2 linked regions of the Peribacillus simplex NBRC 15720 = DSM 1321 genome follow. The protein of the gene in region 1 binds, or shares a complex with, the protein of each later gene. Links are inferred from orthologs where the notes say so. Each region holds a gene or a part of one and is shown on either strand. Other genes may lie near its edges. The genes, in order: secA and secY.

Region 1 (16,664 bases):
GTGTTTCGTGATTATGAAGTGAAGCTTACGGATGAGGTATTATCTTCTTTAAACATAGAAACGGAACTGGAAGTCATTACGTTCGTCATATTAACGATCCAGGATCCTTTCAATGAAACGACGGCGAATCTTCAGGCCCCCATCATCATAAATAGTTCTAAAAAAACGGGCAAGCAATTTATCATGAATGCTAGTGAATACCGTACAAAGCATAGACTGTTTGAACCTCCAGTAGAACAGGGGGGGAAATGATGCTCGTATTGACCAGAAAACCAAATGAAGCGATCATGATTGGCGATGATATCGAAATTACGATCCTGTCCGTTGAAGGAGAACAAATCAAACTGGGGATCAATGCCCCTAAAAACGTGGATATCCATAGGAAGGAAGTCTACCTGTCCATCCTGCAGGAAAATAGTGAAGCTTCCAAAACAGAAACCAATCTTCTGGAAGATATAAATGAGTATTTCAAGAAAAAATCGTAATATCCGCTAAATATGTTTCCAAGCAGGTCGATATTAAATATACAACGATGGGCAGTGAAATAGGCGGCCGACTTATTCACTGCCGCCCATCGTAAACAACCACATGGACGTGGGGACTTAAGACTCAAGGAGGAAACATAAATGATTATCAATCACAATATCTCAGCTCTAAACACGCACCGTCAATTATCAAGTGCAACGAATGCACAATCCAAATCAATGGAGAAACTTGCATCGGGCATGCGCATCAACCGTGCAGGCGATGATGCTGCTGGTCTTGCAATCTCTGAAAAAATGCGTGGACAAATCCGCGGATTGGACCAAGCTTCCCGTAACTCACAAGATGCTATCTCTTTGATCCAAACAGCTGAAGGTGCATTAAACGAAACTACTGATATCCTTCAACGTATGCGTGAACTTGCTACTCAAGCATCAACGGATACTAATACAACTAGTGACCGTGGAGAAATCCAAAAGGAAATGGATTCTTTAACATCTGAAATCAACCGTATCGGTAATACAACTGAATTCAATACACAGAAATTATTGAATGGCTCAAAAGACTCTAATAATCCTGATGGTACAAGTGCAGGAGTTGCAGGTGTAGGTCTTCAATTCCAAATTGGAGCAAACGAGAACCAAAGTCTAACACTTGAAATTAAAGATATGCGTGCTGCTGCTCTTGGATTGACTGGTACTGCTAATGATCCAGGGTTCACGGCTGCTAATGGCGTAAGTGACGGTACTAATTCTACCGCTAGTGAAGCTGGACTAGATGTTTCTAGTGCTGCTAATGCATCAGCTGCAATCACAGCAATCCAAGGAGCAATTGATAACGTATCAGCTGAACGTTCTAAATTAGGTGCTAACCAAAACCGTTTAGAGCATACTATTAACAACCTAGGTACTTCTTCTGAAAACCTGACGGCTGCTGAATCACGTGTTCGTGATACAGATATGGCTAAAACAATGATGGAGCAAACTAAAAACTCTATCTTGGCGCAAGCTTCACAAGCAATGTTGGCTCAAGCAAATTCTGCACCTCAAGGAGTCTTACAACTTCTAAGGTAAATTTGAAGGGCGTTTTATCTAGTAATGGATAAAATTATGACTGGGTGAATTGCTGGAACTTCCTAAAGCTGCATCAACCACAACGTAACTGGAAACGGTAAGCGTGAAGGTCTGAAAATGGTGGAGATGACATAATGGATAATCAGCAGCCAAGCTCCTTTGAGGAAACTCTGGAGAAGGTTCAACGACTAGGATATACAGTCTAAGGCGAAGGCTATGACAATGAAATCCGTAGGGTGGCGGTAGCCATTCGAAGTGCCCAGCCCCTTATAACATAAGGGTGAAGATATAGTCTATTCTATGTTCGAAAGACATAGTCGCAAAGCAAGCGAGCCAACAGCCACAAGGAGTTTTACAACTTCTTCGTTAATTTTAGATTACTTGAAAGAGACTCTAGTTATACTAGGGTCTCTTTTGTATTTATGGAAAGAAAGAACCATGGGGAAAAGTAGAGTTAAGGATGGTGAAAATGAAAAGATCTAAAAAGAATGGAAGTTACATTGGTGATAGTAATTTTATGTACAGAGCTAATCATGAACAGCCAAAATTACAACTAGGAGGGAATCAGGACGGATAAAGACCAACAAGCACAGAAGAACTTATTCTAACAACATCTTAAAAGCGATCAAGGAACAGGTTCTTATTTTGGTCGAGATGGAAGTGAGGTTATGAAATGAAAAGGGGAGCACACAGCATACCACCCAAATTATCACGAGGTGGCGTTAGTTTTGTTTTTTAATTTCTTGCCATTTGTAAGTAACGGACCAATAACTTCTTTTTAGCATCTTTGCAATTTCATTTGTTGTAAAACCATTTTTTTTAAGTTGTCTTAGTAATTTAATTTCATCTGGAGAATAGGGTTTAGAGCGATCTGAACTGCTGGTAAGAATCGTGTAATCCGGATACTTAGATTTCCATCTGAGTATTTCTTTTTGATTTCGGAATTCCCAAGAGGTTTTATATAACATAGAAGGACAAGTTTTTGCTACAGGTTCGATTAGTTCGAGGAAACGAAAAGTTTCTTTAACAGAAGTAGTTTTTAGAATATATCCATATCCATCCTTACGAGAACTCAGCTTTAAGGATAAATGATATGTGGTAAATATATGTTCCTTTAGTTTCTCTAATTCGTCTTTAGGATAACATTGAAGGTAAAGATAAATATGCGGTGTGAGGTATATAATTTTTTTATTATGATTTACCCTGTATGAGATGCTTAATGAGCCATCATCCATGTATAGAATAGTTAGGAAATGTGGTAAAAGGCAATTTTCCAGTAATGTGAAAGGGAGATGTTTAGTTCCATCATTGCTGTAAAAGTGTGGGAATAAATTCGTAAATAATTCTAAAGAAGCGGAACGGACACATTGGCTTGCCGGAGTGATATACAATAATCCATCAAAAAAGGCAATTTTCCATTTTCGATAATCTTCCTGAGATGTGCCGTAGTGTTCCCGATAGCTATTGTTCTTTCTCCTGCTATTTTTATAAATTTTCGTGATTTCACCGTCACTTATAACGCTGGCATATAATATATTTTTCTGGATTTCAGTAAGATCAATCATGAAAACCTCCTTATATAGAGTGTAAGCTCTTCTTCTTAGTCCCATTTTATATTGTTATCCCCTCCAATATCAGAATGTTTGTTCTCTATTTAATAATAAATCCTTTGTAGGACACTGTAAAGTTCCGTTTTAGAACCGATATAAAAAGTAAAGATATCATAATTGGGGGCTTTTTAGATGTTGGAGAGTTTGTCCACGAATATTCTTTCCTCACAACTTAGAACAGCAATCTCGGAAGGAATCAGTTCATATTATCAGCGGGATATGAATACGCTTGCCTATTCGGAACGAAGTGTGGAATCTACTGATGAGCCTTCAAAAGAAAAGGTGCAGGAAGTTGTGGATAGTTTGAACACTTTCCTGGATCCAATACATACGGCCGTTCGTTTTGAATATCATGAGAAGTTGAATGAGTACTATGTCAAGGTTGTGGATGATGTAACGGATGAGACGATTCGGGAGATCCCACCTAAGAAGTTATTGGATTTCTATGCGGCAATGACGGAGTTTGTCGGAATCATGGTGGATGAAAAAATATAGGCGGGTGATCAATTTTGGTACGAATCAGTGGTTTAGCAAGCGGAATGGACATTGATGAATTAGTTAAGAGCATGATGCAGGCAGAACGAGTGCCATTGGATAAATTAACACAGAAAAAGCAGTATTCCGAGTGGCAACGGGATGATTACCGCTTGATAAATACATCTTTATCAGAATTGGATACGCTCATTCGTGATGGAATAGGGAAGCAGTCTTCCTTTATTAAAAAGAAGGTGTCGGTATCGAATCCAGATGCTGTATCAGTGAGAAATGTGAATTCGACCAGTGATTTTTCCGGGAATATACAAGTGAATGGACTTGCCAAAGCAGCTACCATGACAAGTACGGAAAAATCAGCTGTTACTGACCCCAAAAAGAAATTATCGGAATTGGGTTTCACGACACCACAAGATATTACGATACTGGCCATCAATAAAGACGGCGGTTTTGATACGGAAGTAAAAGATGGAGCAACAGTGGAAAAACCGTACACGCTTACCCTTAATGCGGACGATACGTTAGAGAGTGTTATAAATAAAATTAATGCTAACTCGGGAGTGACTCTATTTTTCGATGAAACGTCCCAGAAATTTTCCATCACTGCTAAAAATACCGGTGATGTTAAAGATCGAGCTGAAATTGAATTGGGAGGCACCGGAGATTTTTTTGCTACGTTAAAAATGAGCAGTAACAATGAAGGAACTGGCGGCTCAAAAGGGGGAAATGCGTCGATTGTTTTTAATGAATTGGAAATTTCCCGGCCTTCGAATACTTTTCAGATTAATGGAGCGGAAATAACGATAAAGCAGAAAACGACGGATACCGTCACATTCTCATCAACAACTGATGTGGATGCTATCTTGGATACAATCACACAGTTTGTGAATAAATACAATGAAATCATTAAAAAGGTTCAAGATAAAACGGGTGAAGCGAAATATCGCTCCTTTACCCCGCTTACCTCTGAGCAAAAGAAGGCAATGACAGAGGACGAAGTGAAGCAGTGGGAAGAAAAAGCGAAGAGCGGAACGTTAAAAAGCGATTCGACATTAAAAAGTCTTCTGACCACAATGAGGTCATCTCTATACACCTCGGTGGATGGGATCGCAGGAAAAAGCAATCTCAGCAGTTTGGGAATCACCACGACCAAGAATTACTTGGAGGGCGGTAAATTAACGATTGATGAGGACAAGCTCCGGGCAGCCATTAGTGAGGATCCCAATGCGATTTATGATATGTTCATGGCCAATGGAACGGAAAAGAGCGACAAAGGTCTCGCGCGCCGGTTAAGGGATGATATAGAATCATCCATGAAGGTCATTACTGAAAAAGCAGGAAAAGCAGGATTTGTTAACAACACTTTTACAATCGGGAAATTGGTCAATGGATTGGATACGAAGATTTCAGCATTTGAAGCAAAGTTAACTAAACTGGAAACACGCTATTACAACCAGTTCACGGCGATGGAAAAAGCGATTCAAAAGGCAAACAGCCAAAGTGCATCGTTGGCTTCTTATTTTAGTTAAGGTAAGGCGGAAAGGAAGTTAAATATGGCGATAAATAATCCATATCAATCATATCAGCAAAATTCAGTCAATACAGCATCACCGGGAGAGCTTACATTAATGCTTTATAATGGCTGCTTGAAGTTCATCATGGTTGGGAAGAAAGCCATTGAAGCTGGTAATATCGAAGCGAAGAATACGAACATCATTAAGGCTCAAAATATTATCCATGAATTGATGGTAACGCTGAATATGGATGCGGAAGTATCCAAAGATATGATGAGTCTGTATGATTTCATGAACCGGCGTCTGGTAGAAGCAAATATCAAAAATGATGTTGCTGCTTTGGAAGAGGTGGAGGTACTTGTTACTGAGTTCCGGAATACTTGGAAGGAAGTAATTCTGATCAATCGGAAAAAACAATTTACCCAAAGCGGTCAAGTGTAATGGTGATTCGAACCTTTCATGATTTGACTGCTGAATTACTTGCCGTTCTGGAAGATCGCACGATTACAGAACGTGATGATAAAATAGAAAGGGTCACACAGCTGATTGATCAGCGAGATGGACTTCTTTCTCGAATCAAACTGCCTTTAACTGTTGAAGAGCAGCAGTTGGGCCGTGCAACCGTGTTGCTTAACCAACAGGTCGATCACTTGCTGAAGCTTCAAAAGCAGGAGATACAGCGGGATATCCAGGAAATAAATAAGAAGAAACAATCATCTAATAAATACACGAACCCGTATGAGAGTCTATCAGTGGATGGCATGTTCTACGATAAAAGAAATTGATTACCCAACCGTTTGGACTCCAAATGGTTTTTATGTTAATTATTTTTAAATTTTCTGTAAATAATATAGGCTTAATTTTTTCTTTATGGCATAGCATTTGATATAATGAAGCTAGGGCAGACATCAACCCTTTCCAAACCTTCCGACAATTGTTTCATTATTTCGACATATTTCATGATGTGTTTCTAAAGGAAACCGGAGGGGTATTGTAGAATCTAACTGTATAGTCTTAATTTAAGGAGGACTCACTTTATGAATTACAACGTACGCGGTGAAAACATTGAGGTAACTCCAGCAATTCGAGAATACGTCGAAAAGAAAATTGGCAAGTTAGAACGATATTTTAACAATACACCAGATGCAAATGTGTTAGTGAATTTAAAAGTGAACAATAATACATCAAAGGTCGAAGTGACGATTCCTATGCAGAATTTGGTTCTTCGTGCTGAAGAGGAAAATGCGGATATGTATGCTGCCATTGACTTGATCAATGATAAGCTTGAACGCCAAATTCGTAAACATAAAACGAAGGTCAATCGTAAATTCCGGAACAATCTATCGACTACACCCGATGCATTCGCCTTCAATACGGAAGTTGACGAAGTGGTGGATGAATTCGAAGACGATAATGATATTGAAGTGGTCCGCAATAAGCGCTTTGATTTAAAGCCGATGGACAGTGAAGAAGCGATTTTACAAATGAATATGCTTGGTCACAGTTTCTTCGTTTACACGAATGCGGATACTAATACAACGAACGTAGTGTACCGCCGAAAAGATGGACGCTATGGATTGATTGAACCTAGTTAAATATTAATCTAAGATCAAAAGCACAGCCCCTGGGTTGTGCTTTTTTAATGCATGTTGATAGAATTCGTTGGCTGTTGGATTTACTAGAAAAGTTAAAAAAATGATTGCTTCTTTTGTTCTCTAAAGAATACAAATTTATTAAAAATCCATTTTAAAGAACGGTTTTGTTCTTCATTAAGATAAATAGTTAGTATTACCTATTTAATCACCCCAATCTTTTGAACTATACCCGAATTGTTAGTTCTTTAAAAAGAACAAATAGTTATTTATAAAAAACAATTTGATCAAGGTGCAGAGGGGTTGGATTACTTGTATCGAAAGAATTGCCATACATGCCATAGGGATTCTTTTAGCAGTGCGGAATATGGAAAGTGGCTTTGCCCGACCTGCGGTGAGGACTTAACTGCGCAAAAAGCACTGGATGCACTTACAATTGAGAGAATCAATACACCCCAACGAAATATTAAGAAGAGTAATATTTACTATTATACAAAAAAACGAAATTGAATTAGTCTATGATAAATCACCAGAACTTCAAATTTTCTTAATATTGTAATATTTTGTCGGATAAAAGTTTTTGCATTTATGTGGATTACCGACATAAAATAGCAATATATGGAGTGGGTATCCGTTATAATATGATTATAAGTAATGTATTTGGTAATAAATACCACGACAAAGGCAAACTTATTGAAAGATGAGGGCGCAAAGGCACAGGTCTAAGGTCTTTGTGACTATGATGGCTGGTCTGCCTGAAATACAAAGAGTATTTTAGGAGGTAGAAGAGGTGGCTAATGTGAAAATGGATCAAGAATGGGTGAAATTGATTTCAGAAGCAAGAAGCTTGGGGTTCAAAAAAGAGGAAATCAGTGCTTTTTTTAAACGGGAAACCCTTGAGGTAACATTTGAGAAGAACGATGGAAATTAGGTTCCGAACAAGATCGAGAACATCCCTATAAACAGTGGTTCGATTCATTAGCTGTTTATAGGGTTTATTCTTCCTTGAGATTCTAGTGAGTCTAGCTTATTCAAACTTTATTCTCAGGATTATGTAGGTAAACTAGTGCACTACCACTCTACTCTTCTTTATCTTTTCTCCATTTATTAAACTCGATGAATTCCCTGAATTGTTGTTTTGAAACACCCGAATTCATAGCTTCCTCAACGATTTTCATCCAGTCAGTGTCCAAGGTTTCCTTATTTGGTGCATCATAAAGCAGGGCATCAACAGGAATGTTAAGTACGGCGGAGATTTTTTCAAGAAATTGAATAGAAGGATTCGTTTGTAAGTTCCGCTCGAGCGAACTTAAATAAGACTTTGCCACACCCGCTTTATCGGCAAGTTCAGTCATCGACATTTTTTTTTCTTCTCGCAGTTTTTTTACACGTTCACCAATCATCAATACCACCTCGAAACATGATCTATTTATCTTCCGCTATTAAGTTTCAGTAGCCCACCTTATCATTCAAAACATGAAGCCTGTAAGGTTGGATTACCTTGACATGCTATCTCTAGAGAGGACACAGCATCTAGTGATGGAAGGTTATGGATAATTCTCATTTGCATATGGAATAGTGGGGAGTTTGCAACATATTTTTTATACTTCCTTCTATTTTAACAGTTTTACTCCTCATTTATCCATTGTTTTTCGCAAGAATTGAATTCAGGTCTATACCAGGGAAGTGACATGAAGTTGTACCTCTAGGATAGAAGTGGTAAAATTAAGCGTGCATTAGTAATAATAGAAGATGTGTTTCTTCTTACTTATATGAATTTTGTCATTGAACGATCATTACCATAATAGAGGAGCGTTATTGAATGCTTAATATATTAAATAAAGTTTTTGATCCGAATAAGCGAGAAATCAAACGTTTGGAAAAAATCGCTGATCAGGTTGAAGCGCTGGCTGATGAGACGGCTGCGTTATCGGATGAACAGTTGCGTGCCAAAACGGGTGAGTTTAAAGAGCGTTATCAAAATGGCGAAACCGTTGATGATTTGCTTGTTGAGGCTTTTGCAGTTGCGCGTGAAGGGGCAAAGCGTGCTCTGGGCTTATACCCTTACCGTGTTCAAATCATGGGTGGGGCATCCCTTCATGATGGAAATATCTCCGAGATGAAAACAGGGGAAGGTAAAACCTTAACATCTACCATGCCGGTTTATTTAAACGCGCTTACCGGTAAAGGTGTACATGTCGTTACTGTCAATGAATACTTGGCACACCGTGATGCCACCGAGATGGGTGTATTGTATGATTTCCTTGGTTTGACCGTCGGATTGAATTTGAACAGTCATTCCAAAGAAGAAAAGCAAGAGGCGTACAATGCGGACATTACGTACAGCACGAATAATGAGTTAGGATTTGATTACCTTCGTGACAATATGGTGTTATATAAAGAACAAATGGTACAGCGCCCGCTGCACTTTGCTGTTATTGATGAGGTCGATTCGATTTTGATCGATGAGGCGAGAACGCCATTGATCATTTCCGGTTCCGCACAAAAATCGGCTCAGCTTTATATCCAGGCCAATGCGTTTGTGAGAACCTTAAAAAAAGAAACGGACTACACATATGATGAAAAGACAAAAGGTGTTCAGCTGACTGAAGATGGGATGAATCGAGCTGAAAAAGCGTTTAATATCGATAATTTGTTCGATATTAATCACGTTACTTTGAATCATCATATCAATCAGGCGTTAAAGGCGCATGTTTCCATGCATTTAGATGTGGATTATGTGGTCCAGGAAGGCGAGATAGTCATCGTTGACCAATTCACTGGCCGTTTGATGAAAGGCCGCCGTTACAGTGAAGGTCTCCACCAGGCGATCGAGGCGAAAGAAGGACTTGAAATTCAAAATGAAAGCATGACGCTTGCGACGATCACATTCCAGAACTATTTCAGGATGTATGAAAAACTTTCAGGTATGACCGGTACAGCGAAAACGGAAGAAGAAGAATTCCGCAATATTTATAATATGAATGTCATTGCGATCCCGACAAACAGGAATATCGTCAGGGATGACAGGGCAGATCTTATATACGCGACAACTGATGGGAAATTCAAGGCTGTTGTGGAAGACATCGCCGAACGTTATACAAAGGGTCAGCCAGTGCTTGTCGGTACGGTTGCCATCGAAACATCTGAAGTCATATCTGCTTATTTATCCAAAAAAGGAATCCCTCACGATGTTTTGAATGCCAAGAACCATGAGCGTGAAGCGGAAATCATTGCGAATGCAGGTAATCAAGGTTCAGTTACGATTGCTACGAACATGGCAGGGCGCGGTACGGATATCAAGCTTGGTGAAGGTGTCAAGGAGCTTGGAGGCCTTGCTGTCATCGGCACGGAACGTCATGAAAGCAGGCGTATAGATAACCAGCTTCGTGGTCGGTCAGGCCGTCAGGGAGACCCAGGGGTCACTCAATTCTATTTATCAATGGAAGATGAATTGATGCGCCGCTTCGGTTCGGATAACATGAAAAACATGATGGCACGCCTTGGAATGGATGATTCCCAGCCAATTCAAAGTAAAATGGTGACAAGGGCCGTTGAATCTGCACAGAAACGGGTCGAAGGCAATAACTTCGATTCACGTAAGCAATTGCTGCAGTATGATGATGTTCTCCGTCAACAACGGGAAATTATATATAAACAGCGTTTCGATGTCATGGAAAGTGAGAACTTACGTGAAATCGTCGAAACGATGATTACGGCATCCATCCAGCGAAATGTTGTCGCGTTTGCACCAATGGGCGATGAGGAAGGCTGGAATTTACAAGGCCTTGTCGATTACCTGAATGGTAACCTATTCAATGAAGGTTCAATCACTGTAGCTGATTTGGAAGGGAAAAATGAATCGGAATTGGTTGATTTCATTTTAGCAAAAGTGAAAGAAAGCTATGACCAAAAAGAAGAAGAGCTATCTGAAGAACAAATGCGTGAATTCGAAAAAGTAATCGTTCTTCGTGCAGTCGATAGTAAGTGGATGGACCATATTGATGCAATGGAGCAATTGCGCCAAGGGATCCACCTTCGTGCTTATGGCCAGATCGATCCGTTACGTGAATATCAATCAGAAGGTTTCGCAATGTTTGAAGCCATGATTGCTTCAATGGAAGATGAAGTCGCCAAATACATCATGAAGGCTGAAATTCGCAACAATTTGGAGCGTAAGGAAGTCATAAAAGGACAAGCGGTCAATCCGAAGGAAGAAGACGGGGGAAAAGTGAAAAAAGCCCCTGCCCGTAAAAAGGAAGACGTTGGCCGAAACGCTTTATGCCCGTGCGGCAGCGGAAAAAAATATAAGAATTGCCATGGCAATTTAGGCTAAAGTTAGGTGTATAATGATTATGGGACGGTTAAGTGTAAGGCTTGCCGCCTCTTTTCATGTTTAGTTTGCATAAAGCAATATATTTGCATATAGTTTGAAGAGGTTTATTTGTGTAATGAAGCGAATCCTTCTTCAGGGATTTTTTTAACATACTTAATGAGGTGAAGAGAAATGGAATTAGCAGAAATAAGAAATGAACTTGAACGGACAGCGCAACGATTAACGGACTTTAGGGGGTCTCTTTGACTTAGATGAAAAAGAGGCACGAATCGCACAGCTTGAAAATGAGATGACACATCCCGATTTTTGGAATGATCAGCAAAAAGCACAAACTGTCATCAATGAAACGAATGCTTTGAAAGAACAAGTCAATCAATTGTCCGATCTGAATGAATCATATGAAAATCTGGATTTGACATATGAATTAGTGAAAGAGGAGAATGATCAAGAACTTTTGGCTGAGCTGGAAGAAGAAATCACGGTTCTTTCACAAAAGATGAATGACTTTGAACTTCAACTTTTACTAAGTGAAGAATATGACTCGAAAAATGCCATTCTTGAACTGCATCCTGGTGCAGGCGGAACGGAGTCCCAGGATTGGGGTTCCATGTTGCTGCGTATGTATACCAGATGGGGTGAAAAAAGAGGCTTTAAAGTGGAAACCCTTGATTACCTTCCAGGTGATGAAGCTGGAATCAAGAGTGTCACTTTAATTTTCAAAGGCCATAACGCCTATGGTTATTTGAAAGCGGAAAAAGGAGTACACCGTCTTGTCCGGATTTCTCCTTTCGATTCTTCAGGGAGACGCCATACTTCATTCGTTTCATGTGAAGTCATGCCGGAATTCGATGAAACGATTAATATAGAAATCCGCACGGAAGATTTGAAAGTCGATACGTACCGGGCAAGTGGTGCAGGCGGTCAGCATATCAATACAACTGACTCGGCAGTCCGGATCACCCATATACCTACGAACACCGTGGTAACGTGCCAAAACGAGAGATCTCAAATCAAAAACAAGGCCCAAGCCATGAATATGCTAAAAGCCAAATTGTATCAACGTGAAATTGAACAGCAACAAGCGGATTTGGATGAAATCCGTGGTGAGCAAAAGGAAATTGGCTGGGGAAGCCAAATTCGTTCTTATGTTTTCCATCCGTATTCCATGGTTAAAGATCACCGTACTAGTGCCGAGACCGGAAACTTGGGAGCAGTCATGGATGGAGATATCGATATGTTCATTGATGCGTACTTGCGTTCAAAATTATAAGATCAGCCAGTCGGACCGGTTTCCCGGTCCGGCTTTTTTATGTTTTCCTTTTTAATGAATCTTCTGGCTGACATTTACAGGATTGAAAAGGGATGCTCTACCTCGTTCGGCCAATACTAGATAATAATGATGGTTCGAGGAGACTTATGCAAAATGAAGAAAAGATACCGGGAGCGGAAGCACCCTTTAATTCAAAAGTTAATGGAGTATGGATTGGTGATTGTCGGTTCGGCCATAATTGCCATTGGTTTTAATGTATTCTTACTGCCTAACCAGGTCGCATCTGGCGGGGTCAGCGGGATTAGCACGATACTGGATTCAACCCTCGGTTGGGAGCCGGCCTATGTACTTTGGGGTTTTAATATCCCTTTGTTCATAGCGGGGCTTATTATCCTTGGAAGACATTTCGGAGCCAAAAGCCTGATTGGAACCTTATTTTTGCCTTTAGTGGTATTTCTGACAAAGGATTGGGATGCATGGACGAATGATGCATTGCTTGGTTCGATTTGCGGGGGGATGATGGTCGGACTGGGGCTGGGGATCGTCTTTCGCGGAAAGGGTTCCACAGGGGGGACCGATTTAGCGGCACAGATTTTCCATAAGTATACCCATCTGTCATTAGGGACCTGTGTGGCTGTCATTGATGGAATCATCGTTTTAAGTGCTGCCATTGTTTTTGATATTGAAAAAGGGCTTTATGCATTAATAGGATTATATGTGACAAGCAAGACGATCGACCTCGTCCAGATTGGATTGAACCGGTCCAAGATGTCACTAATTATCACGAATAAAGAAATGGAAGTAAGGGATGCTATCATACATGAGCTGGACCGGGGCGTAACAGGCATATCCGGGTATGGCGGCTATACGGATGATACTCGTCCAATTTTGATGTGCGTAATAGACCAGTCGGAATTCACCAAATTGAAACAATTGGTGAAACTCGTTGACCCTAAAGCGTTTGTAATTGTAATGGACGCATCGGAGGTACTCGGGGAGGGTTTTAAACTGGATTGAAATTGGTATAATGTTCTTGTGCTGGTATAAATCAGAGGGGGTAAATTCAATGAAAAAGAAATGGTTAGCCTTAGTTTTGGGTACTTCTTTGACCTTGGCTGCATGCGGTGGAAACGATGATGCTGCAGATAAAGAGCCTGCAGGTGAAAATAATGAAACGACTACGGCAGGTGCTGGTGATGCCGCAAAAATTTATGAAAACAAATGTTCAAGTTGTCATGCAGTGAATCTTGAAGGCGGCGTTGGACCGAATTTAACGAAGGTCGGTTCGAAGCTATCGAAAGCAGACATCGAAAAAGTCATTGCTAATGGCCAAGGTGGAATGCCAAAAGGAATAATCCAGGGTAAGGAAGCGAGCATGGTCGCTGAATGGCTTGCTGGACATAAGTAATGATTAATGAAACGTTCTGCTTAGCAGGACGTTTCATTTAGCCTCCATTAAACCTCGAAAAAACTCACATTTAACCCCTTATCAAGCAATCAAATCTTAGAATTATTACATAGATGTTGATATATGTCTAACTGAAATGAAACTGTAATATTTTTTATGCTTAATTTGACAAAATATGATGTTATAATGTTCCTGTGCTCAAGTAAGAGAGATTCCTGTCAGATTTCAATGAAAATTGTCGAAAAAGCTGTAGGTACATAGTGATAATCCAAGCAAATTAGGTGGTTTTAGAATGATAGAAATGATAGATGTGAAAAAGACATATCCAAATGGCGTAATTGCCATTAATGGAATCAATGTGAAAATAAAGGCAGGCGAGTTCGTTTATGTAGTGGGTCCGAGCGGTGCCGGAAAATCGACCTTCATCAAAATGATGTATAGGGAAGAAAAGCCTACAAGCGGTAATATCTTGGTCAATGGCCTTAGCCTGCCAAGTATCCGCAATTCGAAAGTTCCTCTATTCCGCCGTAATATCGGTATGGTATTCCAAGATTTTAAACTCCTTCAAACATTCACTGTATATGAAAATGTTGCTTTTGCCATGGAAGTTATTGAAAAGGAACCAGAAGAAATCAAAAAGAGAGTCATGGAAGTCCTTGATCTGGTAGGCATTAAACATAAAGCAAGAATGCTGCCTTCCGAGTTATCTGGTGGGGAACAGCAAAGGGTTGCAATAGCCCGTTCGATCGTCAATGATCCTAAGGTAGTCATAGCCGACGAGCCTACAGGTAATCTTGATCCCGAAACATCATGGGAAATCATGAACATATTTGAAGAAATTAATAAACGCGGAACTACACTTGTCATGGCCACTCATAATAGGGACATCGTCAACAATATTAAACGACGTGTCATTGCCATTGAAAGTGGAAAAATAGTTCGCGATGAACATCGAGGTGATTACGGATATGAAATTTAGAACATTGCTCCGTCACTTCCGTGAAAGTTTTAAAAATATTGGCCGTAATGGATGGATGACGTTTGCTTCAGTCAGTGCAGTAACGGTCACTCTAACATTGGTTGGCGTCTTTTTAGTGCTCATGATGAATTTAAATCATATCGCGGGAAATGTGGAGAAAGATGTCGAAGTTCGTGCACATATTGATAATGCGGCGAATGATGACGATATAAAAGCTATCGGTAAGCAAATTACGGAGATGGACGGCATTGAATCAGTGATTTTCTCTCCTAAAGATGAAGAGCTTACTAATTTAATAGATGATTTAGGAGATAATGGTGAGGCTTTTAAACCATTTGAACAAGATAACCCATTAAGGGACGTTTATGTTATCAAAACGAAATCTCCGCAAGATGTCATCAAGGTGGCAAAAAAAATCGAAGGTTTTGAGTATATCCAAAGTGTTAAATATGGACAAGGCTACGTCGAGAAACTATTCAGCTTTGTTAATATTGCTAGAAACATAGGGATCGTTCTTATTGTAGGTTTACTATTTACTGCAATGTTCCTGATTTCGAATACGATTAAAATTACCATTGTAGCTAGAAGAAAAGAAATTGAGATCATGAGATTGGTAGGAGCAACGAATACGTTCATCCGTTGGCCATTCTTCTTGGAAGGACTCTGGTTGGGAGTCCTCGGTTCCATCATTCCCATAGGTCTGGTTGCAGTACTCTACTACAATCTTTATAAATATGCAGCACCGCAGATTACGTTCAAATTCATAGATTTCCTGCCAGCAAATCCGTTTATTTATCAAGTTTCAGCCATCCTCATCGTAATTGGTGCCGTTATCGGGATATGGGGCAGCTTGATGTCCGTCAGGAAGTTCTTGAAAGTATAAAAGTGTATGTTTACTCGAAAGCCAAAAGAAGCCGGATATAAATAGAGAGACGTTACAAGGCAAGGATGTAACGGGTTGAAAGGGGAAATGAAACGTTGAAAAAAAATATCATTGCCATGAATGCCTCCATTATGATCGGGTTGGGAAGCATTTTAGCGGCACCTTCGGTTTATGCCGAGTCGATCTCGAACTTAGAAAAACAGAAAGAATCGATCCAGGAAAAACGTTCGGGTGTTGAATCGAATATTTCCGAAACGGAGAAGAAAATCGATAACCTGCAAGATAAGCAAATGACAGCAGAAGAACAAATCGCTGCTATTGAAGCGAAAATTGCAGAGTCCGCAAAAAAAATCGATGCTAAAAATGCTGAAATTACACAAACGAAAAAAGAAATCGAGGCATTGAAAGAAGAGATTAAAGTATTAAAAGAGCGGATCGCCAAACGTAATGAAGTATTGAAAGAAAGGGCACTTTCTTTCCAGGAGACTGGCGGGGACGTGAACTACCTTGAAGTATTATTCGGATCATCCAGTTTTGGAGATTTAGTTGACCGTGTCGGAGCTGTAGCGACAATTGCTGAAGCCGACCGGGATATTTTAAAAGAGCATGAGCTGGATAAAAAGGATCTGGAAGAAAAGCAAAAAGCTGTTGAAACGAAGCTTGCCAGTTTAGAAGTGGCAAAAGCTGAACTATTGGAAATTCAAAAGCAACAAAAACAGCAGAAGCAAGAAAAGGATGCATTGGTTAAGAAATTAAAGCAACAAACTAAAAAACATGAAGATGAGAAGATGGGTCTAGAGGAAGAGAAAGCGAATCTTGCTGCTCAAGAAAAAGCCATCAAATCAGCCATCAGCTTAGAGCATCAACGTCTTGCCGAATTGGAAGCAGCTCGTAAAAAAGCGGCAGCCGAAGCGAAAAAACGTGCAGAGCAAGAAGCGGCACAAGCGGCAGCCCAAGCAGCCCAAGCAGCATCACAAACATCCGAATCAAAAAAACAATCGTCCTCTTCAGGATATAGTGCAAA
Region 2 (8,619 bases), 450 kb from region 1 along the record:
AAGAAACAGGTAGTAAAAACTTGGTCTCGTCGCTCAACAATCTTCCCGCAATTCATCGGACACACAATCGCCGTTTATGACGGTCGTAAGCATGTGCCGGTTTATGTAACAGAAGATATGGTAGGTCACAAACTAGGCGAATTCGCGCCTACACGCACTTATAAAGGTCACGCAAGTGATGACAAGAAAACAAGACGTTAATGAGAGGAGGGCATCTCATGCAAGCTAAAGCTGTCGCTAAAACAGTTCGTATTGCTCCTCGTAAAGTGCGTTTAGTCGCAGATTTAATTCGAGGAAAACAAGTAGGTGAAGCAGTAGCGATTCTTCGCTTAACACCAAAATCTGCTTCTCCAGTCGTAGAAAAAATTCTGAAATCTGCTATCGCAAATGCAGAACACAACTACGAAATGGATATTAATAACCTAGTCGTTTCAGAGGCATACGTTAACGAAGGACCAACATTAAAACGTTTCCGTCCTCGCGCTCAAGGTCGTGCGAGTGCAATAAACAAACGTACTAGTCATATTACAATCGTTGTATCAGAAAAGAAGGAGGGGTAATCTGTGGGTCAAAAGGTAAATCCTATCGGTATGCGTATCGGGATCATTCGTGATTGGGAATCCAAATGGTACGCTGATAAAGACTACGCTACTCTTTTGCATGAAGACATTAAAGTTCGTGAATATATTGCGAAACGCTTAAATGATGCTTCTGTATCCAAGGTTGAAATCGAACGTGCTGCTAACCGCATCAATGTATCAGTTCACACTGCTAAACCAGGAATGGTTATCGGTAAGGGCGGTACTGAAGTCGAAGCACTACGTAAAGCTTTGAACCAGCTAACTGGCAAAAGAGTTCATATCAATATCATTGAAATTAAAAGAGCAGATCTTGACGCAAAATTGGTTGCTGAAAACATCGCTCGTCAATTAGAAAACCGTGTTTCATTCCGTCGTGCTCAAAAACAAGCTATTCAACGCACTATGCGTTCTGGCGCAAAAGGAATCAAAACACAAGTTTCTGGTCGTCTTGGCGGTGCTGATATTGCTCGTGCTGAACATTACAGCGAAGGAACAGTTCCACTTCACACACTTCGTGCTGACATAGATTATGCTCATGCTGAAGCAGATACTACTTACGGTAAGCTAGGCGTGAAAGTTTGGATCTACCGTGGAGAAGTTCTTCCTACTAAGAAGAAATCTGAGGAAGGAGGAAAATAATATGTTATTGCCAAAACGCGTAAAATACCGTCGTGAACACCGCGGTAAAATGAGAGGGATGGCTAAGGGCGGCACTGAAGTTCATTTCGGAGAATTTGGACTTCAAGCTCAAGAAGCTTCCTGGATCACGAACCGCCAAATCGAAGCAGCTCGTATTGCGATGACTCGTTATATGAAACGTGGAGGAAAAGTTTGGATCAAAATCTTCCCAAGCAAACCTTACACAGCTAAGCCGCTTGAAGTACGGATGGGTTCCGGTAAAGGTGCTCCTGAAGGTTGGGTAGCAGTAGTTAAACCGGGCAAAGTATTGTTTGAAATCTCTGGTGTATCTGAAGAGGTGGCAAGAGAAGCATTGCGCCTTGCAGCACACAAACTTCCAATCAAATGTAAGTTTGTAAAAAGAGAGGAAATTGGTGGTGAAACAAATGAAAGCTAATGAAATCAAAGATCTAACCACTGCTGAAATTGAACAAAAACTAAAATCTCTTAAAGAAGAACTATTTAATCTTCGTTTCCAGTTAGCTACTGGACAACTTGAAAATACAGCTCGCATCCGTGAAGTTCGCAAATCGATTGCTCGTATGAAAACAGTTGTTCGTCAAAGAGAGATCGGTGTCACTAATCGATAATGAATGGAGGTTTGCAGAATGAGCGAACGCAACCAACGCAAAATCTACACTGGACGCGTAGTATCCGACAAAATGGATAAAACAGTAACAGTTGTCGTAGAAACCTATAAAAAGCATTCTTTATACGGTAAACGCGTGAAATACTCTAAAAAGTTAAAAGCTCATGACGAGCTAAACGAAGCTAAAGCAGGCGACGTAGTACGTATCATGGAAACTCGTCCACTTTCAGCTACAAAACGCTTCCGTCTTGTAGAAGTAGTAGAAAAAGCAGTAATCATTTAATATAGTTCGGATTAAGCTAATTCCGAAGGGAGGTACCGTACATGATTCAACAAGAATCTCGTTTAAAAGTCGCTGACAATTCAGGTGCTCGTGAAGTGCTAACAATTAAAGTCCTAGGTGGTTCTGGCCGTAAAACTGCAAACATCGGTGATGTCATCGTTTGTACAGTTAAACAGGCAACACCAGGAGGCGTTGTTAAAAAAGGTGAAGTCGTTAAGGCTGTTGTTGTCCGTACAAAACGTGGTATGCGTCGTCCTGACGGTTCTTACATTCGTTTTGATGAAAACGCATGTGTAATTATCCGTGACGATAAGAGCCCACGTGGAACTCGTATTTTTGGACCTGTTGCTCGTGAATTACGTGACAATAGTTTCATGAAGATCGTTTCTCTAGCTCCAGAAGTTCTATAATATGTAAAATTTGTATAAAGCCTTTCAAGGAGGTGCCAAGCTAATGCATGTTAAAAAAGGTGACAAAGTCGTAGTCATCTCTGGTAAGGACAAAGGCAAACAAGGAACAATTCTTTCTGCATATCCGAAACAAAATCGTGTACTTGTTGAAGGAATTAACATCGTGAAAAAGCATTCCAAGCCATCTCAACTTAATCCACAAGGTGGAATTATCAGCAGAGAAGCTGCTATTCACGTATCCAATGTAATGCCACTTGATCCTAAATCAGGTAAACCGACTCGTGTTGGATATAAGATTGAAAATGGTAAAAAAGTACGCGTAGCTAAAATATCAGGTGAAACTTTAGATAAATAAGTCATAAATGAAGGGAGGTACACTAAGCAATGAGCCGCCTTAAAGAAAAATTAAAAAGTGAAATTACACCATCATTGATGGGCAAATTCAACTATCAATCAGTAATGCAAGTACCAAACATTGAGAAAATCGTTATTAACATGGGTGTGGGTGACGCAGTATCTAACTCGAAAGCTTTAGATACAGCTGTTGAAGAACTTACATTGATCACTGGTCAAAAACCTGTTATAACAAAAGCAAAAAAATCAATCGCAGGCTTCCGTTTGCGTGAAGGTATGCCTATCGGAGCGAAAGTTACATTACGTGGAGAACGTATGTATCAATTCCTTGATAAGCTAGTATCTGTATCTTTACCGCGTGTACGTGATTTCCGTGGCGTTTCAAAGAAATCTTTTGACGGACGTGGGAACTATACATTAGGCGTTAAAGAACAACTTATCTTCCCTGAGATTGATTACGATAAAGTGAGCAAAGTTCGTGGTATGGACATCGTTATCGTAACGACTGCCAACACTGACGAAGAAGCTCGTGAACTACTTACTCAAGTTGGAATGCCGTTCCAAAAGTAATCTCTAAATAAAGGGAGGCGAAATCGTGGCTAAAAAGTCTATGATCGTAAAGCAAAAACGCGAACAAAAGTTTAAAGTACAAGAATATACACGTTGCGAACGTTGCGGACGTCCACATTCTGTATTACGTAAATTTAAACTTTGTCGTATTTGTTTCCGCGAACTTGCATATAAAGGACAAATTCCTGGCGTTAAAAAAGCTAGCTGGTAAAACCCGAGTTTGGGAAGGAGGTAAAATATAATGGTCATGACAGATCCTATTGCAGATATGCTTACTCGCATCCGTAATGCGAATATGGTTCGTCACGAAAAACTGGAAGTTCCTGCTTCAAAGATCAAAAAGGAAATTGCTGAGATCTTAAAAAGTGAAGGCTTCGTACGTGACTTTGAATTAATCGAAGACAACAAACAAGGTATCATCCGTATCTTCTTAAAATACGGTGCAAACAACGAACGTGTTATCACTGGTCTAAAACGTATCAGCAAACCTGGTTTGCGTGTATATGCAAAAACTGGAGAGGTACCACGCGTTCTTAACGGTTTAGGTATCGCAATTGTTTCTACTTCTCACGGAGTTTTAACAGACAAGGAAGCTCGCTCTAAACAAGTTGGCGGAGAAGTTTTAGCATACGTTTGGTAATACATTTTCACAAGAATGGAGGTGCACATTATGTCTCGTATAGGTAAAAAACCTATTGAAATCCCTGCAGGCGTTACAGTTACTGTTACTGGAAGTGAAGTAACTGTTAAAGGACCTAAAGGTGAATTAACTAGATCATTCAATCCTGACCTTTCAATCGTTGTTGAAGAGAACGTGTTAACTGTTACACGTCCGTCTGACGAGAAGAATCACCGTTCTTTACACGGTACTACTCGCGCACTTATCTCTAACATGGTTGAAGGTGTATCAACAGGATTTGTAAAATCACTTGAACTTATTGGGGTTGGGTACCGCGCACAAAAGCAAGGTACTAAGCTTATCCTTAACGTTGGATATTCCCACCCTGTAGAAATAGAGCCAGAAGCTGGCGTTGAAGTCGAAGTTCCTTCTAATACAAAAGTAATCATCAAAGGTGCAAACAAAGAACGTGTAGGAGCTCTAGCAGCTAATATCCGTGATGTTCGCCCACCTGAACCGTATAAAGGTAAAGGGATTCGTTACGAAGGCGAATTCGTTCGTCGTAAAGAAGGTAAAACCGGTAAGTAATGCCGCATAAGTAAACGAAAGGAGTGACGTAAATGATTACGAAGCTTGATAAAAATGCTACTCGTCAGAAAAGACATGCGCGTGTACGTGCTAAGCTTTCTGGAACGGAAGCTCGTCCTCGTTTAAATGTGTTCCGTTCAAACAAACACATTTACGCACAATTAATTGACGATGCAAAAGGCGTAACATTAGCAAGTGCTTCAACTCTTGATAAAGAGATCAGTATCGAAGCTAGTAGCAATGCTGAAGCAGCTCAAAAAGTTGGCGAACTTATTGCGAAACGTGCTGTTGAAAAAGGTTTCAAAGCTGTGGTATTTGACCGCGGTGGTTACCTCTTCCATGGTCGTGTTAAAGCATTGGCTGACGCTGCTCGTGAAAACGGCTTAGAATTTTAATGGATAAGGAGGGACATAACAGATGCGTAGCATTGATCCTAATAAATTAGAACTTGAAGAACGCGTAGTTACAGTAAATCGTGTAGCTAAAGTTGTTAAAGGCGGACGTCGTTTCCGTTTCACTGCACTAGTTGTTGTTGGTGATAAAAATGGTCATGTTGGATTTGGTACTGGTAAAGCTCAAGAAGTTCCGGATGCTATCCGTAAAGCTATTGAGGATGCTAAGAAAAATCTAATTACTGTACCAATGGTTGGAACTACTATTCCTCACCTTGTGAACGGTCGCTATGGCGCAGGTCACATTCTATTGAAACCAGCTTCTGAAGGTACAGGAGTAATTGCTGGTGGTCCTGTTCGTGCGGTACTTGAATTAGGCGGAGTAAGTGATATCTTGTCTAAATCACTAGGTACTAATACACCTATTAATATGGTTCGCGCAACAATTGAAGGATTGAAGCAATTGAAACGTGCTGAAGACGTAGCTAAGTTACGTGGGAAATCAGTACAAGAACTGTTAGGATAAGGAGGGAAATCGAATTATGGCTAATAAATTAGAAATTACCCTCACTCGCAGCTTGATTGGTCGTCCTGAAGATCAACGTGTTACAGTTAACACTTTGGGTTTACGCAAAATGCATCAAACGGTTATTCAAGAAGATAACCCTGCGATTCGCGGTATGATTACCAAAGTATCTCATCTTGTTACTGTAAAAGAACAATAAAATAATTTTTAACTTAACAAGGAGGTGCCAACATGAAACTTCATGAGTTAAAAGCTGCAGAAGGTTCTCGTAAAGAACGTAAACGTAAAGGTCGCGGTATTGGATCTGGTAACGGTAAAACAGCAGGTAAAGGACACAAAGGACAAAACGCTCGCTCCGGCGGCGGTGTGCGTCTTGGATTTGAAGGGGGTCAAACTCCTCTATTCAGACGTTTGCCTAAACGTGGATTTACCAACATCAACCGTAAAGACTATGCTATCGTGAATCTTGATACGTTAAATCTTTTCGAAGACGGTACTGAAGTAACACCAGCTCTTTTACTAGAGACTGGAGTTGTAAGTAAAGAAAAAGCAGGAATCAAAATTCTTGCAAAAGGAAGCATTGAGAAAAAGCTTACTGTTAAAGCTCACAAATTCTCTTCTACTGCTAAAGAAGCTATCGAAGCTGCTGGCGGTAAAACAGAGGTGATCTAATGTTTCGCACGATCTCCAATTTTATGCGCGTGGGTGAAATAAGGAATAAGATTATTTTTACCCTTCTAATGTTAATCGTCTATCGCATCGGTACATTTATACCTGTACCGCATGTGAATGCCGATTTTCTCGCTGAACAGGACCAGCTGAGCGTCATCGGTCTTTTAAATACCTTTGGCGGCGGAGCACTGCAAAACTTTTCCATATTAGCGATGGGTATCATGCCATACATCACGGCATCTATCATCGTTCAACTATTACAGATGGATGTTGTTCCTAAGTTCACTGAATGGTCTAAACAAGGAGAAGCAGGGCGCCGTAAATTAGCTCAATTCACTCGTTACTTCACTATTATCCTAGGATTTATCCAAGCTGTGGGTATGTCTTATGGGTTCAATAATATGTCAGGTGGCCAGTTGATTGAAAATCCTGGAATTGCAACATACTTGCTTATTGCGACTGTCTTAACGGCAGGAACAGCTTTTCTTTTGTGGTTAGGGGAGCTGATCACTGCTAAGGGTGTGGGTAATGGGATTTCCATCATAATCTTTGCTGGTATCGTAGCTAGTTTGCCTAATACGGCAAATCAGATTTACGCCCAACAATTCGAAAATGCTGGGGATCAATTATTCTTACGAATCATAACGATTATCCTCATTATTTTAGCAGTATTAGCAATCGTGGTTGCTGTTATCTTCATTCAGCAGGCATTACGTAAAATTCCTATACAGTATGCGAAACGTGCTGCGGTAGGTCGTACACAAATGGGTGGCCAGTCTACTCATTTACCATTGAAAGTAAATGCTGCGGGGGTTATTCCGGTAATCTTTGCAATGGCATTTATCATTACTCCCACTACAATCGCTTCTTTCTTTGGAAAGAACAGCGTGACTAGTTGGATTTCAACAAATCTTGATTACACCAAGCCAATTGGGATGATCATATATGTTGCTCTTATCATTGCTTTTGCGTATTTTTATGCATTCATTCAGGTTAATCCTGAACAAATGGCTGAGAATTTGAAAAAGCAAGGTGGCTATGTGCCGGGGATTCGTCCAGGTAAGAGTACACAAGAATATTTAACACGTGTTTTATACCGTTTGACGTTTGTAGGCTCTATATTTTTAGCCATCATTGCCGTTTTACCGGTATTTTTCATTAAGCTTGCTGATTTACCTCAATCTGCACAGATTGGTGGTACCAGTTTGCTAATCGTAGTGGGGGTTGCCCTTGATACGATGAAGCAGCTGGAATCACAACTTGTGAAGAGACACTATAAAGGCTTTATAAAGTAATGAGTTTTGGGAACGGCTTGTTCCCTTTACCCATTATAGAGTTTGAGGGGGAAGAAAATTGAATCTAGTGTTAATGGGTCTGCCGGGTGCTGGTAAGGGCACTCAAGCTGAACAAATCGTAGAAAAATATAATATCCCTCATATCTCTACTGGAGATATGTTCCGAACAGCTATAAAAGATGGAACAGAATTAGGTCTAAAGGCAAAATCATTCATGGACAAAGGCGAATTGGTACCTGATGAAGTTACCATTGGCATTGTACGTGAACGTTTAAGCAAGGAAGACTGCCTAAAAGGATTTTTGCTTGATGGTTTTCCACGTACTGTGGCGCAGGCAGAGGCACTTGAAAGCATTCTTACTGATTTAGATCGAAAAATGAATTTTGTCATTAATATCGATGTTGATAAAAGCATCTTAATGGAAAGATTGACAGGACGTCGTATTTGCAAATCATGTGGTGCGACATATCATCTTGTTTTCAATCCGCCTGTTAAAGATGATGTATGCGACCGCTGCGGCGGAGAATTATATCAACGTGCCGACGATAATGCAGAAACGGTTCAAAATCGCTTAGATGTGAATTTGAAACAAACCAAGCCACTTCTTGATTTCTACGGAGACAAAGGATACTTGGTTAACATTGACGGACAGCAAGATATTAATAAGGTATTTGAAAATATCGATGTGTTGCTTGGTGCTTTACAAAATTAATCATTCGTATTGATTTATGAAATTCATACCATTTTTATAACTTACTAGTTAAACTTGGTGCATTCCTATATTACAAAGGGTATAATGGATTTCGCGAGAGCATTCGCACATTTATTAATCAGGTTCTTGTACTTGGTATTCCCTGAATTGGGCGATTACTTTTTAAGTGATCTTCATGGACATATCCGGTCGGCAAAATTGATGAAGAAATGCAGTGACTCTATTGGGATTCCTAAAGAGTCGTGATATAGAGGGTTGAAAGAAGCTATGTCAGGCGTGCGCCTTTCAAACATCTCCCATGCTATTCAAACCTATGTCGAGACTAATTGCTTCTCTATTTCGAGAGTATG

The links.
Region 2: the proteins of secA (region 1) and secY are in contact, whole or in part, in a crystal structure (PDB 3DIN), measured with the Thermotoga maritima proteins. The link is inferred for Peribacillus simplex NBRC 15720 = DSM 1321 from one-to-one orthologs. Residues at the interface, in WP_004082002.1 of Thermotoga maritima: Glu261, Ala262, Arg263, Lys300, Ala301, Arg302, Thr303, Ile304, Ile305, Leu323, Tyr324, Asp325, Pro326, Val329, Ser330, Tyr333, Ile336, Lys340, Phe345, Val349, Glu363, Phe364, Tyr374, Ser375, Gly376, Gly377, Glu393, Ile395, Thr482, Ser483; in WP_004081795.1 of Thermotoga maritima: Glu108, Gly109, Glu110, Glu111, Ala236, Glu237, Arg238, Arg239, Ile240, Thr241, Ile242, Gln243, Tyr244, Ala245, Arg246, Arg247, Val248, Thr249, Gly250, Arg251, Arg252, Val253, Tyr254, Gly256, Ala257, Ser258, Thr259, Tyr260, Leu261, Pro262.

What each region holds. Positions count from the first base shown.
Region 1 is NZ_CP017704.1:2,871,018-2,887,681, forward strand. Bases 8,197-11,343 are described here. They hold secA (preprotein translocase subunit SecA), read left to right. Parts: upstream 8,197-8,586; coding sequence 8,587-11,100; downstream 11,101-11,343. Also shown: flagellar assembly protein FliW, read left to right, coding at 1-252; carbon storage regulator CsrA, read left to right, coding at 252-485; flagellin Hag, read left to right, coding at 627-1,556; BS1321_RS13715 (DNA endonuclease), read right to left, coding at 2,279-3,121; flagellar protein FlaG, read left to right, coding at 3,299-3,661; BS1321_RS13725 (flagellar hook-associated protein 2), read left to right, coding at 3,676-5,187; flagellar export chaperone FliS, read left to right, coding at 5,212-5,613; flagellar protein FliT, read left to right, coding at 5,613-5,957; hpf (ribosome hibernation-promoting factor, HPF/YfiA family), read left to right, coding at 6,210-6,767; BS1321_RS13745 (anti-repressor SinI family protein), read left to right, coding at 7,555-7,695; BS1321_RS13750 (helix-turn-helix domain-containing protein), read right to left, coding at 7,844-8,167; BS1321_RS13765 (YitT family protein), read left to right, coding at 12,572-13,387; cccB (cytochrome c551), read left to right, coding at 13,437-13,778; cell division ATP-binding protein FtsE, read left to right, coding at 14,071-14,757; permease-like cell division protein FtsX, read left to right, coding at 14,747-15,640; BS1321_RS13785 (murein hydrolase activator EnvC family protein), read left to right, coding at 15,736-16,664. UniProt on the Escherichia coli protein: Required for protein export, interacts with the SecYEG preprotein conducting channel.
Region 2 is NZ_CP017704.1:2,429,346-2,437,964, reverse strand. What follows is about bases 5,460-8,409. They hold secY (preprotein translocase subunit SecY), read left to right. Parts: upstream 5,460-6,261; coding sequence 6,262-7,557; downstream 7,558-8,409. Other genes in these bases: BS1321_RS11515 (adenylate kinase), read left to right, coding at 7,616-8,269; rplO (50S ribosomal protein L15), read left to right, coding at 5,822-6,262; rpmD (50S ribosomal protein L30), read left to right, coding at 5,607-5,789; rpsE (30S ribosomal protein S5), read left to right, coding at 5,460-5,590. Outside these bases: rpsS (30S ribosomal protein S19), read left to right, coding at 1-201; rplV (50S ribosomal protein L22), read left to right, coding at 219-560; rpsC (30S ribosomal protein S3), read left to right, coding at 564-1,220; rplP (50S ribosomal protein L16), read left to right, coding at 1,222-1,656; rpmC (50S ribosomal protein L29), read left to right, coding at 1,646-1,849; rpsQ (30S ribosomal protein S17), read left to right, coding at 1,868-2,131; rplN (50S ribosomal protein L14), read left to right, coding at 2,173-2,541; rplX (50S ribosomal protein L24), read left to right, coding at 2,585-2,896; rplE (50S ribosomal protein L5), read left to right, coding at 2,926-3,465; BS1321_RS11555 (type Z 30S ribosomal protein S14), read left to right, coding at 3,491-3,676; rpsH (30S ribosomal protein S8), read left to right, coding at 3,707-4,105; rplF (50S ribosomal protein L6), read left to right, coding at 4,136-4,672; rplR (50S ribosomal protein L18), read left to right, coding at 4,705-5,067; more of rpsE, read left to right, coding at 5,090-5,459. UniProt on the Escherichia coli protein: The central subunit of the protein translocation channel SecYEG. Consists of two halves formed by TMs 1-5 and 6-10.